3 regions of the Kocuria sp. HSID17590 genome follow, and region 1 is predicted to be linked to each of the others. Evidence: riboswitches for the same ligand, from Rfam matches in the RefSeq annotation. Region 1 holds a riboswitch; each other region holds the start of a gene.
What was found. Region 1 has a riboswitch for thiamine pyrophosphate ahead of D8M39_RS09270 (3-oxoacyl-ACP reductase). Riboswitches for the same ligand answer to the same signal wherever they lie in the genome.
Positions count from the first base shown of each region.

Region 2: another riboswitch for thiamine pyrophosphate. It lies ahead of D8M39_RS11980 (ECF transporter S component); the one in region 1 lies ahead of D8M39_RS09270 (3-oxoacyl-ACP reductase).
Region 3: another riboswitch for thiamine pyrophosphate. It lies ahead of D8M39_RS09520 (bifunctional hydroxymethylpyrimidine kinase/phosphomethylpyrimidine kinase); the one in region 1 lies ahead of D8M39_RS09270 (3-oxoacyl-ACP reductase).

Region 1 is NZ_RBMB01000024.1:2,941-8,875, reverse strand. It holds gene D8M39_RS09275 (LLM class flavin-dependent oxidoreductase) at 1-333, opposite strand, end outside; gene D8M39_RS09270 (3-oxoacyl-ACP reductase) at 335-1,099, opposite strand; TPP riboswitch at 1,143-1,281, opposite strand; gene nhaA (Na+/H+ antiporter NhaA) at 1,407-2,765, shown strand; gene nadE (ammonia-dependent NAD(+) synthetase) at 2,877-3,704, opposite strand; gene D8M39_RS09255 (enoyl-CoA hydratase) at 3,948-4,730, shown strand; gene D8M39_RS09250 (molybdopterin-binding protein) at 5,059-5,460, shown strand; gene modA (molybdate ABC transporter substrate-binding protein) at 5,460-5,935, shown strand, end outside.
Region 2 is NZ_RBMB01000050.1:5,667-11,601, reverse strand. It holds partial or broken gene D8M39_RS11985 (energy-coupling factor ABC transporter ATP-binding protein) at 1-643, opposite strand, end outside; gene D8M39_RS11980 (ECF transporter S component) at 640-1,296, opposite strand; TPP riboswitch at 1,354-1,460, opposite strand; gene D8M39_RS11975 (DUF4235 domain-containing protein) at 1,557-1,829, opposite strand; gene mnhG (monovalent cation/H(+) antiporter subunit G) at 1,960-2,325, opposite strand; gene D8M39_RS11965 (monovalent cation/H+ antiporter complex subunit F) at 2,322-2,591, opposite strand; gene D8M39_RS11960 (Na+/H+ antiporter subunit E) at 2,588-3,235, opposite strand; gene D8M39_RS11955 (Na+/H+ antiporter subunit D) at 3,232-4,869, opposite strand; gene D8M39_RS11950 (Na(+)/H(+) antiporter subunit C) at 4,859-5,389, opposite strand; gene D8M39_RS11945 (Na+/H+ antiporter subunit A) at 5,386-5,935, opposite strand, start outside.
Region 3 is NZ_RBMB01000025.1:7,382-13,316, reverse strand. It holds gene D8M39_RS09525 (Rne/Rng family ribonuclease) at 1-2,017, shown strand, start outside; TPP riboswitch at 2,105-2,200, shown strand; gene D8M39_RS09520 (bifunctional hydroxymethylpyrimidine kinase/phosphomethylpyrimidine kinase) at 2,188-3,762, shown strand; gene rplU (50S ribosomal protein L21) at 4,006-4,317, shown strand; gene rpmA (50S ribosomal protein L27) at 4,363-4,617, shown strand; gene obgE (GTPase ObgE) at 4,770-5,935, shown strand, end outside.

The DNA.
Region 1 (5,935 bases):
CGCCACGGGTCCCACGCTGTGCCCGTCCGCGAAGAACACGGCGTCGAACAGGCCGCGCTCGGCGAGCTGCGCGAGCTCCTCGTAGTAGGTGATGTCGGTGAGGCGCTCCACCGAGGAGTCCGGCGCACGCCACGCGGCCTGGTGGTGGCCCGCGCCGTAGAGGAACGCGTTGAGATGCAGCTGGCGGCCGGGCCTGCCCGCGGACGACGCCGCAGCCGCTGTCTCCGGCGCCGGATCGGATTCGTGGGTGGTTGCCGACGGCTCGTCTCCCGCGGGTGCGGTACGAGCGGGACCGGGCGAAGCGGCGTCGTCGTGCTCGGAAGGTGCCGCCATGTCAGTCCACCACCAGCCCGCCGTCGACCACCAGGTTCTGCCCGGTGACGCCGCGGGACCAGTCCGAGGCGAAGAACAGGGCGGTGTCCGCGAACTCCTCCGGGGTGGTCACGCGGCCCAGGGGAGTGCCGGCGGCGATGAAGTCGAAGACCTCGTCCGGGGTGGCCGCACTCGCGTCCGTGGTGCGCAGCAGACCGCCGGAGATCATGTTCACGGTGATGCCCTGCGGGCCGAGGTCCTTCGCGGCGGTGCGCGTGAGGGAGAGCAGGGCCGCCTTGGCCGCGGTGTAGTCGTGGTAGGGGACCACCGGGTTCTGGAAGAGGTTGGTGCCGATGTTGATGATCCGGCCCTCGCCCGCCTCCGCCATGCCCGGGACCACCGCCTGCATCACGTTCAGACCGCCCACCACGGCGCCCTCGAACTGCTGGGTCAGGTTCTCGGCGGTGAGGGTGTCCAGGGTGGGGCGGGCGTCCCCGTTGAAGCTGAAGTCCACCAGCGCGTTGTTCACCGCCACCGTGATGGGTGCGCCGAAGTGCTCCCGCGCCCGCGCGACCATGTCCCGGACCTGCTGGGCGTCGGTCACGTCCGCGCAGACGGCCAGGGCCCAGTCCTCCCCGAGTTCCTGGACGAGCGCGTTCGCCCGCTCCTCGCTCGAGTGGTAGTTCACGACGACGCGCGCGCCCTCCCGGGCGAAGGCCCGGCTGAGGTGCTCCCCCAGCCCGCGGGCTCCGCCGGTGACCAGGACGATGGTGTTCTCGATCCGCATGCTCACTCCTGTGGCTCACGGCGAAGAAAGCGGTGCGCCACTGCTGCGGGCCCCGTGACATCCCTTCGCCAGTACTAACTGGACAGGTTCGACGGGTGTCATCTCAGCCGCTGCGGTCCTTGCTCCGAACGCCTCGACGGGCGGACGGAGCGGGACGGGCAACGGCACCCCGTGTCACTGGGGCCAGTGTAGCCAGAGGGCGCTCCGGCGGGAACGGGCGCGCCGCGACTGCTACCCTTGCTGGCTGGTGTGCCGGGAAGTCTGGTCGGCGAAGTGCAAGTGATGCCCGTCGACAGTGGAGACCTCCATGCCCTCGCACCACCCCCGTACACATGACACCCCTGCCACGGCTCTGCCCGAGACCGCCGGAACGAGCGACTCCGCAGTGCAGGACCCGTTGACGCACGACCCCGCGTCCGGCGGCCCCTTCTCCCGCCTCCAGACCGCTCTCCGCAGGGAGACCGTCGCGGGAATCCTCCTGGTCGCCGCTGCGGCCCTCGCCATTGTCTGGGCCAACTCACCCTTTGCGGAGAGCTACTTCGCCCTGCGGGACCTCGAGGTCGGCTACGAGCCCTGGCACCTGCGCCTGAGCCTCGGGGCGTGGGCCGCTGACGGTCTGCTCGCGATCTTCTTCTTCCTGGTGGGGCTGGAGCTCAAGCGGGAGTCCGTCTCGGGGGATCTGCGGGACCTCGGGAAGGCGGCGGTGCCGATCGCGGCGGCCGTGGGCGGCGTCGTCGTCCCCGCCCTGATCTACGCGGCGGTGAACCTGGCGAGCCCCGAGACCCTGGGCGGCTGGGCGATCCCCACCGCCACGGACATTGCCTTCGCGGTGGCCGTGCTCGCGATCGTGGGCTCGCACCTGCCGCCCGCGCTGCGGCTGTTCCTGCTCACGCTCGCCGTGGTGGACGACCTCCTGGCGATCACCATCATCGCGGTCTTCTACACGGAGGGGGTCAGCGTCCCGCCGCTGCTCCTGGCGCTCGTCCCGCTCGCGGTGTTCGCCGTCCTCACGCACCGGTTCCCTCGCTTCTTCGCGCACCGCGCGTGGGCCGCGTGGGTGATCCTGGTGCCGCTGGCCGTGGTCACGTGGGCGCTCGTCCACGAGGCCGGGATCCACGCCACGGTTGCCGGCGTGCTGCTGGGTTTCGCGGTGCCGGTCATGGCGGCCAAGAACTCCGCGGAGCCCGTGGAGCTGGCCGAGCACCTGGAGCACCGGGTCCGCCCGCTGTCCGCGGGGTTCGCGGTGCCCGTCTTCGCGTTCTTCTCCGCGGGTGTCGCGGTGGGCGGCTGGGGCGGGCTGACGACGGCGCTCGCGGCCCCCGTCACGCTCGGCATCGTCGCGGGGCTCGTGCTGGGCAAGCCGCTGGGCATCATGGGTGCCACGTGGCTCACCACCAGGCTCACGGGCGGCAGGCTGGACCCCTCGATCCGGTGGATCGACCTGCTCGGGATCGCGCTGCTCGCGGGCATCGGGTTCACGGTGTCCCTGCTGATCTCGGAACTCAGCTTCGACCCCGCCGCGGACGCGGGTGACCAGGCGAAGGTGGCGATCCTGACGGCGTCGGTCCTGGCCGCCGTCCTGGCGGGTGCGCTGCTGGCGTGGCGCAACCGGCGCTACCGCCAGGCACCTCTGCCTGTGCCCGGGAAGGACGCCGTCCAGGCGTAGGCACCCAAGCCACGGCGGCGTACGACGAGGGCCCCGGAAAGCCGGAGCCCTCGTCGGGCGATGCGTCGTGGCGAACGCGCCCGGCGTCGTCGGCACCGGTCACGAACGGTCTCAGCCCTCGCGCCACCACGAGTCCGCCGGGGTGACCGGCACGGTGCGCTTGTGGCGGGAGCGCAGGTAGATCTGCTCGAGCTTCTCCGCGACCTCCGCGGGGACGTCCTTGCCCTCGAGGTAGTCGTCGATGTTCTCGTACGTGAGCCCCAGCTCGTCCTCGTCCGTGCGTCCGGGGCTGTCGTTGAGCAGGTCCGCGGTGGGGACCTTGCCCACGAGCTGCTCGGAGGCCCCCAGGTACTCCAGGACCTGCCGGTTCTGCCGCTTGTTCAGCCCGGCCAGGGGCAGCAGGTCCGCGCCGCCGTCCCCGAACTTGGTGAAGAACCCGGTGATGGACTCGGCGGCGTGGTCCGTGCCGATCACGAGCAGGCTGTGGTCCCCGCCCACCGCGTACTGGGCGGTCATCCGCACGCGCGCCTTGGTGTTGCCGCGCGTGAAGTCGGTGAGCTGCTCGCCGGTTGCCGCGGCGTAGGCGGCCTCGAACCCGTCGACGGCCGGAGCGACGTCGTACGTGACCACCCTGTCCGGTTCGATGAAGGCGAGCGCGGCCTGGGCATCGGCCTCGTCGTGCTGCGTGCGGTAGGGCAGGCGCATGGCCACGAACTCCGCGGGCACCTCGTCCTCGCGCAGCTTCTCCACGGCCAGCTGCGCGAGCCGGCCCGCCAGCGTGGAGTCCACACCGCCGCTGATGCCCAGCACGAACCCCTTGGTGTGCGTCGCCCGGAGGTAGTCCGCCAGGAAGTCCACGCGCCGCGCCGCCTCCCGCTCCGGGTCGATCCGCGGGGAGACGCCGAGCTCGGCAATGATCTGTGCCTGCAATTCACGCATGCGGCCATGCTAGCGAGCGCGTGTTTCCGGCGCGTGACGGTTTCGCCCCGGCTCTGGGGGTTGACGACGACGCCGCCCGCGCCCTGCCACACGCCGGTTGCCCTGGCGGCGGGCCGCGGCACCGGGCCCGCGTCTCCCGGGCAGGCTGGTGAGGGGTGGAGGCTCTCGCCGGGCGGGCCCCGCCCGCGAACCGGACCGGCCGCACACGGCGGGCGAACGGCGTCGTCGTGAGATGCTGACCACATGAGCGAAAACACCTACGAAACCATCCTGGTCCGCCGCGAGGGGCGCGTGGGCGTCATCACCCTGAACCGCCCCAAGGCGTTGAACGCGCTGAACGAGCAGACCATGAACGACGTCGTCGCCGCGGCCACCGAGCTGGACCGCGATTCCGCGATCGGGGCGATCGTGCTGACCGGGTCCGAGAAGGCCTTCGCCGCCGGCGCGGACATCAAGGAGATGGGCTCCAAGACCGCCTCGGACATGTACCGCGAGGACTACTTCGCCGCGTGGGACGGCTTCGCGCGGCTGCGGACGCCGAAGATCGCGGCGGTCGCGGGCTACGCACTCGGCGGCGGCTGCGAGCTCGCAATGATGTGCGACATCATCCTCGCCGCGGACACCGCCAAGTTCGGGCAGCCGGAGATCACCCTGGGCGTCATCCCGGGGATGGGCGGCACGCAGCGGCTCACCCGCGCGGTGGGCAAGGCCAAGGCCATGGACCTGATCCTCACCGGCCGCCAGATGGACGCCGAGGAGGCCGAGCGCTCCGGACTCGTCTCCCGCGTGGTCCCCGCCGACTCCCTGCTGGACACCGCACTGGAGGTCGCCGCGAAGATCGGCGGCATGTCCAAGCCCGCCACGCAGCACGCCGTGGAAACGGTCAGCGCCGCGTACGAGACCACCCTCGCCGCCGGCCTGCAGTACGAGCGCAGGGTCTTCCACGGGCTGTTCTCCACGAAGGACCAGAAGGAGGGCATGGCGGCCTTCGCCGAGAAGCGCAAGGCGAACTTCTCGCACGAGTGAGGTGCTGACCTCGGACGCGTGAGCCCCGTCCTGGGCGGGTGAGCCGCGCCGGCTGGGCCCGTGGGTGGACACGCGCCAGGCCCTACCCGTCGACGACGCCGCGCCCCGGTGAGCTGCCGCGCTCGCCGGGGCGCGGCGTCGTCGTCATCCCCGAGGCGCTGCAACAACGGAGCAAGCGCGGAAATCGGGCGCTCCTGGTGCGTTTGCTCAGTTTTTACAGGGCCGCAGCGGGGGCGACGGCGGGGCTGGCGTTCCAGGGGGATGAGCCTGTTCCGCAGACGCGGCTGCATTCCCCGGATCGATCCGCATCTGCGCCTAGCATGGCGGCATGACGTTTCTCCGTGTAGCCCAGGCCGCCTCGTTCATGGGTGTCAGCGACGACACCGTGCGGCGGTGGATCGAGCAGGGGACGCTCACCGGGCAGAAGAACGAGGCCGGGCACACCGTGGTGGACGGGGCGGAGCTCGCCCAGTACGCGCGCCGCAGTGCGGTTCAGCCGCAGGACCCCGCGAACGTGCGCAGCTCGGCCCGCAACCGTCTGGTGGGGCTGGTGACGGCCGTGAAGTCGGACCCTGTGATGTCCCAGGTGGAGATGCAGTGCGGCCCGCACCGGATCGTGTCGCTGATGAGCACGGAGGCGGTGGAGGACCTCGGGCTGGCACCGGGGTCCGTGGCCACGGCCGTGGTGAAGTCCACCGCGGTGATCGTCGAGACGGAGGGAAAGAACTGATGGGACGGTTCACCAGGAGTGCTGTGTCGAAGCTCGGGGCGGTCACCGCGGTGGCCGCGGCGGGTCTGCTGGTGCTGACGGGCTGCGGCGGGGGATCGGGCAGCGGGGAGGCGTCGTCGTCCTCGGGGGAGCACAAGAAGCTCACTGTCTCCGCGGCGGCGTCGTTGACGGACTCGTTCGACGAGCTGTCCAAGGACTTCGAGAAGGACCACCCGGGCGTGGACGTGACCGTGAACTACGGCGGGTCCTCGAGTCTGGTGCAGCAGCTGATCGAGGGCGCGCCCGCTGACGTGTTCGCCTCCGCGGACGAGAAGAACATGAAGAAGCTGACGGACAAGGACCTCGCGGCGGGTGAGCCGAGCATCTTCGCCACGAACGTGCTGACCCTGGTCGTCCCCAAGGACAACCCCGCCGGGATCACCTCGTTCCAGGACGTGGTGGACAAGGACGTCAAGCTGGTCACGTGCGCCTCCGA
Region 2 (5,935 bases), on a different contig from region 1:
CCGGTTCCCACAGGGCAACCCGGTGCTCCACGACCACCAGGGTGGTGCCGTCCTCCCGGACGGCCCGGGACACGGCCCGGCACAGCTCCACGGCCCCCTCGTGGTCCACGCTGGCCGTGGGCTCGTCGAGCAGCAGCAGGCGCGGACGCATGGCCATGACCCCCGCGAGCGCCAGGCGCTGCTTCTGGCCGCCGGACAGGGCCGTGGTGGAGTGCTCGAGGGGGAAGTGGAGACCGACCCTGTCCAGGGCCTCGTGGACGCGCGGCCAGATCTGCTCGCGGGGGACGGCGAGGTTCTCGAGACCGAACGCGACGTCGTCCCCGATCCGCGAGAGAACCACCTGCGTCTCGGGATCCTGATGCATGAAACCCACGGCCCCCCGCACGTCGCGCGGGTCGGCGCCGTCGACCGTCAGTCCACCCGAGCGGGACTGCCCGTCCGGATCCTGCTCCACACCCGCCAGGGCCTGCAGCAGGGTGGACTTGCCCGCACCGGAGGGGCCCAGGAGCAGCACGCGCTCCCCAGCGCCGATCTGCGCGTCCACCCCCGCGAGGCTCGGGTACTGGCGCCCGGGGTAGTGCCACCCGAAGTTCTCGAGACCGACCGACGCGCCCGCCGGGATGGTGCCCGATGCCGCGGTCATCGCCGGCGCGCGGCGCCGGACGCGAGGGCGCTGAGGACGCCCGTGGCCTGCAGCGCACGCACCACGAGCCACATCAGGGCACCGGCGATCACGGCGCCGGAGAGCGTGGTGAACACGGCGTAGACCAGTTTCTGGTCCGTGGCCCACTCGTAGTTGTACAAGATGTTCTCGCTCACCGCGAGGAAAAGCCCGGAGACCGCACCGCCCGCTGTGGCCGTGAGGAGCCCGAAGCTGCGGTAGCGGGTCAGCAGGAAGACGATCTCCACCCCCAGGCCCTGGATCACGCCGGAGAGGACCACGAGCCATCCCGCGTGGGTGCCCAGGAACATCTCCAGCACGGCCGCGAGCAGCTCGCAGAAGATCGCGGCACCCGGCTTGCGGATGATCAGCGCACCGAGCGTGCCGGCCACGAGCCAGCCGCCCACGATGAGCCCGCCCGCGGGCGGGTACGCCACGGACCCGGCGGAGACAGCCGGGGCGAGCAGGTTGGACCACAGCCAGAAGACCACCGCGCACACCGCCGCGAGAACGGAGGCGACCACGATGTCCACCACCCGCCACGAGTGCTGCCGGGGGGCGTTCCTGCGCGGCTCACCCCGCCCCGGGTTGGGCTGGGACGCGCGCTCCGACGTGTTGCGGACCTGCTGTGTCATGTGAATCCTCCTGAAGATTCCAGGAGGGGAAGGCTCGCGTCCACGGGTGCGGACGGGTCCTTGAGATGCTCGACTCCCTAGCGCCGGTATGAACCGGATCAGGTTCGAGGGTCTGCGCTCACACGCACTCTCAGCGCCGCGGTGGCGCTCCCCTGTCGTTGTGCCGCCAGTCTAGACCACGGCACGCACGAGGGCCGGGTGCGCTGCGTACCCGGCCCTCGCGTGCGGGACCTCCCGGGCACTCGGCCCGGTGGGGTTCCTCAGATCTCGGACTGCGAGGTCTTGCCAGAGTCCTTCTTCTCGGACTCCATCTTGGACACCTGGCGGGCGATTCCCACCTTGATGACGGTGCCCACCACGCCGGTGATCATGGCCCACAGGATGATGTCCCGCCAGGCCTCGTCCTCGTCCGGGTTCTTGGCGGGGGGCTCGTTGCCGGTGACCTGCTTCCACACGGCGGACAGGCCCTTGTTCGCGAGGGCCACGCCGCCCAGGGACGCCACGGTGCCGAGGATGTCCATCGCCTTGTTCATGAAGTGCTCCTTCTCGTCGCGAGTGCCGACGGCGCTTGGGGCCCGACGGCGTGCTGCTTCCTCCCCCAGCATACGAACCTCGGCGCGTGGCCGGGCGGTGCGGGGTGCGGTTTACGCTGAAATTATGTCCTCAGCGTGATTCCTCGTGCCCGGCCCGGGCCACGACGTCCCGCAGCTCGTCCTCCATGAGGTTCTCCTCGTGCAGGTGCTTGGAACGGTACGCGGCCCGGCCCACCATGTGCGCGGAGACCGGCACGGTGAGCAGCTGGAAGACCCACGCGAGGATCAGCAGCGGGATCATGCGCGGCTCCCCGCTCTCGATCGCCACGGCCGTGAGCATGAGGAACAGGCCGAAGACCTGCGGCTTGGTGCCCGCGTGCATGCGCGAGAGCAGGTCAGGGAAGCGCACCAGGCCGATCGCGGCGGCCAGGGACATCAGGGCGCCCAGCACCAGGCACAGCAGGGCGATCACGTCCAGGACGGTGTGCCAGCTCATGAGCGGTCCAGCCCCACGTTGCGCGCCACCGTGACCGAGCCCAGGAAGCCCACCAGGGAGACGATCACGAGCAGGATGATGTTGTTCGTGTGGTGGTTGTAGACCATGTCCACAGCCAGGCACGCCCCCACGATGGCGAGCAGCACGTCCGAGGCGATCACACGGTCCAGCAGGGAGGGCCCCTTCGCCAGCCGGTAGATGGTTCCGGCGGCGGCCAGGGCGAGGATCGCCCCGCACAGCCACACGGCGACATCGAGCATTGTCATGAGCGCTCCTCCCCGTGGCCGGTTCCGGCCTCGTCCATCTCGTGCGCGGGCGACTCGAGCGCCCCGGTGGCCTCCGTGTTGTCGGGGTCCCCGACCACGGTCAGCAGCTTCAGGTCCTCCCGCGTGCCCATGATGCGGATCCAGGCGGCCTCGATGTCCAGTGCGGAGCGCCGGAACGCCTCCGCCTGCTCCGGCGTGGAGATGTCCAGCACGTGGAAGTAGAGGATCCCGTTGCCACGGTCCACCTCCACCACCAGGGACCCGGGGATCAGTGCCATCGTGTGGCCCACGGCCGTCATGAGCAGGTCGTTGTTCTGGCGCAGGGGAACCCGCAGCACGGCGTTGCGCACCCGCGGGCCCTGCGTGACCGCAAGCCAGAAGACGTGGAAGCTGGCCTTGGCCACCTGCCAGATAAACGTGGGCACGAACAGCGCGAAGTGCACCACGTTGAAGCGCCGGGACAGGCGCACGGGCGGCAGGGTCAGCAGGCGGGTGACGAGCAGCGCGAGCAACAGCCCGAAAACCAGGTTCCCGATGCTCCAGTCACCCCACAGTGCACCCCACACCACCACGAGCCACAGGATCAGCGGCAGCTCGGCGCGCAGGGAGTTGCGCGAACGGCGCCGCACGGCGGACGTGCTCATCGACTCTCCTCACTTGCGCCGCCGTGACCCTCGGGGTGCAGGACGGCGTTGACGTAGCGGTCCGGGTGCACCAGGTTCTCGGCGGCGTTCTCCGCGAGGTCGAACAGCGGCCCCGCGAAGACGGTGAGAGCCACGCCCACCACCACCAGGGCCGAGGTGGCACCCACCATGGTCCGCGGCAGCAGCACCACCGGGGACCTCCCCGAGAACCGGCTGCCGGACTTCCTGGCGACCACGCGCGAGGTGCTGGGGCGCCGGCCCTCCGCGGTGGTGGCGCGCAGCACGGGATCCGGGTACTCGGCGTCGTCGACGCTGCGCAGGAACACGCGGTTCCACACACGGATCAGGGCCATGAGCGTGAGCAGCGAGACGAACACGGACACGCCCACCAGCAGGTAGCTCAACCACGTCCCGGTGCTCACGCCGGCCTCGATCAGCCCCACCTTGCCCAGGAAGCCGGAGAACGGCGGGATGCCGCCCAGGTTCAGCGCCGGGATCATGTAGAGCACGCCCAGCAGCGGGGAGATCTTGAGCATCCCGGCCAGGCGGTCCACGTTGGTGGACCCGCCGCGGCGCTCGATGAGACCGGCCACCAGGAACAGGCTGGTCTGGATCACGATGTGGTGCGCGATGTAGTAGACGACGGCGGCCAGCGCGGCCTGGGTGCCCAGCGCGATGCCGAAGATCATGTACCCGATGTGGCTGATCAGGGTGAACGAGAGCATGCGCTTGATGTCGATCTGCGCGAGCGCACCCAGGATGCCCACCAGCATGGTCAGCAGCGCCACCCACATCAGCAGGCCGTTGATCTGCGTCCCCGGGAACAGCAGCGTCTCCGTGCGGATGATCGAGTACACGCCCACCTTGGTCAGCAGCCCGGCGAACACGGCGGTCACCGGCGCGGACGCCGTGGGGTAGGAGTCGGGCAGCCAGAACGAGAGCGGGAAGATGGCCGCCTTGACCCCGAACGCGATCAGCAGCATGAGGTGCAGCTGCATCTGCGTGCCCACCGGCAGGTCCGCGAGCTTGCCCGAGAGGTCCGCCATGTTCACGGTGCCCGTGGCGCCGTAGATCATGCCCAGGGAGATCAGGAACAGGATCGAGGAGATCACGGAGACGACGACGTACGTCACGCCCGCGCGGATGCGCTGCGCGGTGCCGCCCATGGTCAGCAGCACGTAGGACGCGGTCAGCAGGATCTCGAAGCCCACGTAGAGGTTGAACAGGTCCCCCGCGAGGAACGCGTTGGACACGCCCGCCACCAGGATCAGGTAGGTGGGGTAGAAGATCGAGATGGGGCCCTCGTCGTCGCCGTTGGCCACGCCCTCGCTCACCGCGTAGACGAGCACCGCGAGGGAGACGACCACCGAGACCACGAGCATCAGCGCGGAGAGCTGGTCCACCACCATCACGATGCCGAACGGTGCCGCCCAGTCCCCCAGGTGCACCACCTGCGGACCCCTGTTCCACACGTTCGCGAGGATGACCGCGTTGAGCACCAGCGTCAGCGACATGGAGCCGATGGTCACGGCGCGCTGCAGGCCGTTGCGGTGGACGATCAGGAAGTTCAGGGCCGCCCCCAGGAAGGGGATCAGGACCGCGAGAGGGGCGAGCTGCGCCGGATCAGTACTCATGCGTGTCCCGCTCCTTTCCGTCCGTGAGCTTCTCGGCCCTGTGGTGACCCGGTGATTCCGCCGCCTCTTCCTCGTTGTGCCGTGCCGGGGCGAACCGCGCGTCCGCGTGGTTGAACTCGGAGGTGTCCTGCGGCATGGCGTCGTCGTCCTCGGCGTCGTAGGAGGACTGCGTGGCCACGCGACGGTCCTCGAGGTCGTCCTGGATCTCGTCCCGGCGGGCCAGGATCCACGAGCGCCAGATCATGCTCAGGATGAAGGCCGTGGTGGCCAGGGAGATCACGATGGACGTCAGGACCATCGCCTGCGGCAGCGGGTCCGAGTACTCGGCCGGGTCCAGGGAGGAGTCGTAGAGCGGGGCCACTCCCCGCTCGCCGCTCGTGTGCAGGATCAGCAGGTTCGCGCCGTTGGTCAGCAGCATCAGGCCCAGCAGCACACGGGTGAGCGAGCGCTCGAGCAGGAGGTAGACCCCCACGGAGAACAGCACCCCCATGACCACCAGGAGCGTGACGTTCACGGTCATCGCTGCACCTCCGAGGTCTCGTCCGCGCTGACCATCGATCCGCGGGGGGCGTCCGGGTCGTCCACGCGCGTGGCCGAGACGCCCGGGCCGTTGCGGGTCAGCCGGATCCTGGACCCGCCGCCCGCGGGCTTCTTCTCCGACTCCATGGCCGTGCGCTCGATCCTCTCGTCGATGCGCCCGCCCAGGGAGCGCAGGACGTCCAGGACCAGACCCACCACGATCAGGTAGACGCCGATGTCGAAGACCACCGCGGTGACGAACTTGACGTGGCCGAAGACCCACATGTCCCACTCGAACGTGTAGCTCTCCATCACGGCCCCGCCGAAGAACACCGGGGCGATCGCGTAGAGCGAGGAGATCGCCAGGCCCGCGCCGAGCATCCACCCGGCATTGACGGGCGTGGCCCGCTCGAGCTCGTAGCGACCGCCGGCCAGGTAGCGCAGGGTCAGCGCGAGGGATGCCATCAGCCCGCCCGCGAAGCCGCCGCCGGGCAGGTTGTGCCCGGCCACGAGCAGGTAGAGGGACACGATCATGAACGTGTGGAAC
Region 3 (5,935 bases), on a different contig from region 1:
CAACCGGCTGCGGTCCCAGTGGGAGCAGATCCAGGAGAAGGCGGCGTCCACCAAGACGCTCGCCCCGGAGATGCTCTACGCGGAGCCGGACCTGACCATCAAGACCGTCCGCGACGTCTTCAACGAGGACTTCACCGCCATGGTGGTCGAGGGCGAGCAGGCGTGGGACAACATCGAGGCCTACGTGACCTACGTGGCCCCGGACCTGCTGGACCGGCTGCACCGCTGGACCGAGGACGAGGACCTCTTCGAGCACATGCGCGTGGAGGAGCAGATCCACAAGGCACTGGAGCGCAAGGTGTTCCTGCCCTCCGGCGGCTCCCTGGTGATCGACCGCACCGAGGCCATGACCGTGGTGGACGTCAACACGGGCAAGTTCACGGGCTCCGGCGGCAACCTCGAGGAGACCGTCACCAAGAACAACCTGGAGGCCGCCGAGGAGATCGTGCGCCAGCTGCGGCTGCGGGACATCGGCGGGATCATCGTGGTCGACTTCATCGACATGGTGCTCGAGTCCAACCGCGACCTCGTGCTGCGCCGGCTCGTGGAGTGCCTGGGCCGGGACCGCACCAAGCACCAGGTGGCCGAGGTGACCTCGCTGGGTCTCGTGCAGATGACGCGCAAGCGCATGGGCACCGGGCTGCTCGAGGTCTTCTCGGAGCCGTGCGAGGAGTGCGCGGGACGCGGCGTCGTCGTCCACGACCACCCGCTCAAGGGCCGCTCCAGCGCCGCCCCCGCGGACCACCGCGGCAACCGCAACGAGCGCAAGCGCTCGCGCTCCGGCAAGCCCCAGGGCAACCAGCAGCAGGACCGTTCCCGGTCCCAGAACCGCGGCGGCGGCTCCGAGGAGCAGGAGAACCAGGCCCGCGCCGAGGCCACCCGCGCCGCGCTCGCGAGCATCGCCTCCGCGTCCGCGCACGAGGACGACGACGCCGCGCAGCACGGTTCCGGTGCCGAGGACACCCAGCAGGGTGGCGGGCAGAACCGGCAGGACTCGGACACGCACGGTACGTCCGAGGCCCACGGCTCCGGGGACACCCACGGGAACTCGGACCACCGTGGCACCTCGGACGGCGAGTCCGAGGGCGGCCGCCGCCGGAAGAAGCGCCGCGGCAAGCGCAGCCGGGGCCGCGGGCCCCAGGGCGAGGAGAACGGCAACCAGCAGGACAGCTCGGCGGATGCCGGGAACTCCTCCGAGGACGCCGACAGCTCCTCCAGCGTGACGATCCACGGCGAGGTCATCGAGCTCCCGCAGGAACAGTCCGGCCAAGACCGCTCCGGCGCGGACGGAGACTCCTCGGAATCGCTCTCGCTGGACTCGCTGACGGCGGCGTTCACGGAGGAGACCTCCGGTGACTCCGCGCCGTCGGGGAAGAACCGCGGCGGATCCGGTGCGCCGGACTCCGAGAACTCCGACGGTTCCGAGGGCAAGGGCTCCGAGGATTCCGGTTCGCGCGGGGGCAACTCCCGCAGCCGCTCGTCCAACAGCCGGGGCGGGTCTCGCCAGGGCAGCCGCCGTGGAGGACGCGACGGCGGGTCCCGTGAGAACACCGGTCGGGACAACGGCGGTCGTGACACTGCCGGCGGCGACACGGCCGACCGGAGCACCGGCGGCCGCGGCAACGGTGCGCAGGAGAGCGGCGCCGACAAGGGCAATCGTCGGAACGCGGACGCGAAGGCCTCGGCGGCCACCGCACCCTCCGGCGGCCGTTCGGACATCGGCGCCTCGGACAATGGCACCTCGGGCAACCGGACCGCCACCACCGCCCAGCCGACGGCCGAGACGCCGGCGCCGGCGCGGCGTCGTCGTGGCTCGCGCCGAGCGGTGGCACCGGCGGCGGCTCCCGGCACCGCGAGCGTGACCACCCAGGAGTACGAGGCGCAGAAGTCCACCGTCAGCCGCTTCACCGCGGCGGCCACCGGCTCGAAGAAGGCCGTGGCCACGGACGGGCAGCCCACCGTGGTGGGCGTGGGCGTGAAGGCCCAGGACATCACGATGACCCGCAAGGGCGAGTGAGCGCCGCCGCGCCCCACGGGTGCGGGAGGTGACGCGATGCCACAGGGGCGTCCGGAGGGATCCGGGCGCCCCTGTGGCATGATCGGTGGAGCACACACGGGGTGCCGCGCCACGCGGCTGAGAACACACCCGTCGAACCTGATCTAGCTCGCACTAGCGAAGGGAATGTCGTGGCCACCACGCCCGTCTCCAGCACACCCGTCCTCACCGTTCCCCGCGTCCTGTCGATCGCCGGGACGGACCCCACCGGCGGTGCCGGCCACGCCGCGGACCTGAAGTCGATCGCCGCGATGGGCGGCTACGGTCTCAGCGTCGTCACCGCCGTGGTCGCCCAGAACACGCAGGGCGTGCGCAGCGTGCACACCCCTCCCGTCGACGTCCTGCGCGCGCAGCTGGACGCGGTCTCGGACGACGTCGAGCTCGACGCCGTGAAGGTGGGGATGCTCGGCTCCGTGGACGTCATCGAGACGGTCCGGGAGTGGCTCGCGGCCGGTCGCGCCCCCGTGGTCGTGGTCGACCCCGTGATGGTCGCCACCGCGGGCGGGCGGCTGCTGGAGCCCGAGGCGGAGGAGGCTCTGCGCGGCCTCCTGCCAGCCGCGGACCTGATCACCCCGAACCTCCCGGAGCTGGCGGTGCTCGCGGAGCGCCCCGTGGCCACCACGTGGGACGAGGCGCTCGCGCAGGGCCGCACCGTCGCCGATACCTTCGGCACGCGCGTGCTCGTCAAGGGCGGTCACCTGGGCGGCGAGCTCACCCCGGACGCCCTCGTGGTCCCGGGCGTCCACGAGCCGGTGGCCGAGTTCACCGGACTGCGCGTGGTCACCCGCAACACCCACGGCACGGGCTGCTCGCTCTCCTCCGCCGTGGCCACCGTGGTGGCCCGCACGGGGGACTGGGCCGGGGGCATCGGCGCGGCCCGCGCGTGGCTGCGCGGCGCGCTGCGCACAGCGGACACCCTGCACGTGGGCCACGGCAACGGCCCGGTGCACCACATGCACCACGTCCAGGCCCTGGTCACGGACCCGCAGTTCCTGGCCGCGGCCTGCGCCGACGACGACGCCGCCGACGACGACGCGGCAGCGGTCCTGGGCGAGCGGTTCACGGACGCGCTGTGGGCGGACAGCGCCGATATCAGGGAGCAGATCGCGCAGCTGGACTTCGTGCGGGGCCTGGGCGACGGCACCCTGGGGCGCGAGGCGTTCGAGTGGTACCTGGACCAGGACATGCAGTACCTCGAGTACTACTCGCGCGCACTGGCCCTGCTCGCGGCGGCCGCACCGGACGAGGACACCCGGGAGCACTTCGCGTCCGCCTCGGCATCGGTGGTCACCGCGGAGTCCGCCCTGCACCGGGCCCGCCTGGGTGGGCGGGCACCCCACGAGCCGTCCGAGACCACGAGCGCCTACGCGGACTTCCTGCTGGCCCGCACCGGGCAGGACGGCTTCGCCGTGGGAGCGGCGGCCATCCTGCCGTGCTACTGGCTCTACGCGCACGTGGGGACCGAGCTCATGGAGCGTGCCCGCGCGGTGGGGTGGGAAGAGCATCCGTACGCGGACTGGCTCGCCACGTACAGCGATTCGGGGTTCCAGGCGGCCACCGAGACGGTGCGCCGCGCCGTGGACCGTGCGGCCGCCGTGGCCAACCCCGCGACCCGCTCCGCGATGCGGCGTGCGTTCCTGCGGGCGTGCCGGCTCGAACTGGCGTTCTTCGCCCAGACCGCGCGGGGGAGCGGCACGGAGGGGTGATTGGCGTGACTTCCCCGCATCGGGTAGTCTGGGCTGTCGGTGCCGGGCATCGCTGTGCGTCATATCCATGATCCGCACGCGAGGGCGGCACACTCGGGCGAACACCCTGTTCTGATGCGACAGCCACGTGGCACGCGGTCGGTCCTCGACCACCGCAGCGGGCTGACTCGACATTCGCAGCATCCAGGAGTCCGCCCGACCCACACACGCAGTCCATAGATGTCGAGAGAAGTGAGTTCCCAAGTGGTGTACGCGATTGTCCGCGCAGGCGGCCGCCAGGAGAAGGTTTCCGTAGGAGACCTCGTGACCCTTGACCGCGTCGCCGGCGAGGCAGGCAGCACCGTAGAGCTTCCTGCGCTGCTGCTGGTCGATGGGGACAAGGTCACCTCCGACTCCAAGACCCTGGCCGACGTCAAGGTCACGGCCGAGATCATCGAGGACCTGCGCGGTCCCAAGATCTCGATCATGAAGTACAAGAACAAGACCGGCTACAAGAAGCGTCAGGGCTTCCGCGCCGAACTGACCACCGTCAAGATCACCGGCATCAACGCCTGATCCTCCCGGTCCCCGATACATTTTCAACGAAGGTAGGCACACACCATGGCACACAAGAAGGGTGCGAGCTCCACTCGCAACGGCCGTGACTCCAACGCCCAGTACCTGGGCGTGAAGCGCTTCGGCGGCCAGTCCGTCAACGCCGGCGAGATCATCGTCCGCCAGCGCGGAACGCACTTCCACCCCGGCCTGAACATGGGTCGCGGCAAGGACGACACGCTGTTCGCCCTGGCCGCCGGTGTCGTCGAGTTCGGCACCCGCCGTGGCCGCCGCGTGGTCAACATCCAGACCGCCGAGTAGTCAGTTCTTCCGGACCCCAGGGTCCACCCGTCGCCGACTCGTGCGGTGACGACCACTAGAGGGTGGGCGCTCTACGCGCTCACCCTCTAGTCTTTTCACCAGAGACCAACGGGTCCCGCACACGGCGGGCCGCCCAGATCCCGAGGAGCCACGTGGCCAGTTTTGTTGATCGAGTCGTCGTGCACGCCACCGGCGGCAACGGCGGCCACGGCTGCGTGTCCGTCAAGCGCGAGAAGTTCAAGCCCCTGGGCGGACCGGACGGCGGCAACGGGGGTGACGGCGGGTCGGTGATCCTGCGCGTGGACGGGCAGTCCACCACGCTGCTGGGCTTCCACCACGCCCCGCACCAGAAGGCCCCGAACGGCGAGCCCGGCAAGGGGGACATGCGCCACGGCTTCAAGGGCCAGGACCTCGTGCTCTCCGTCCCGGACGGCACCGTGGTCAAGGACCGCGAGGGCAATGTGCTCGCGGACCTGCTGGGGGAGGGCAGCGAGTACGTGCTGGCCGCCGGCGGCATGGGCGGCCGGGGCAACGCGGCGCTGGCCTCGCCCAAGCGCAAGGCACCGGGCTTCGCCCTGCTCGGCACCCCGGGCGAGGAGCAGGAGGTCGAGCTCGAGCTGAAGTCCATCGCGGACATCGCCCTCGTGGGCTTCCCCTCCGCTGGCAAGTCCAGCCTGATCGCCGCCATGAGCGCCGCCCGTCCCAAGATCGCCGACTACCCCTTCACCACGCTCGTCCCCAACCTGGGCGTGGTGCAGGCGGGGGACACCCGCTTCACGGTCGCCGACGTTCCCGGCCTGATCCCCGGCGCGTCCGAGGGCAAGGGCCTGGGCCTGGAGTTCCTGCGCCACGTGGAGCGCTGCGCCGCTCTCGTGCACGTGATCGACTGCGCCACGCTGGAGCCCGGCCGGGACCCCCTCACGGACCTGGACGCCCTGGAGGAGGAGCTCGCCCACTACGCGGAGGCCGTGCGGGACGAGGACCCCACCGCGATCCCGCTCACCGAGCGCCCGCGGCTCGTGGTCCTGAACAAGGTGGACGTGCCGGACGCCCGGGATCTCGCCGACTTCATCCGTCCGGAGCTCGAGCAGCGCGGCTACCCCGTGTTCGAGGTCTCCACCGCCTCCCACGAAGGTCTGAAGGAGCTCGGCTTCGCCATGGCGGCGCTCGTCTCCGAGGCGCGGGAGCAGGAGGAGGAGCGTGCGGAGGAACAGCGCACGGTGACGGTCCTGCAGCCGGAGCCGACGCGACGTCGTCGCGGCCGGGACCGCCAGGAGTTCGTGATCACCCGCGAGGACCGGGCGGAGGAGCCGCTGTA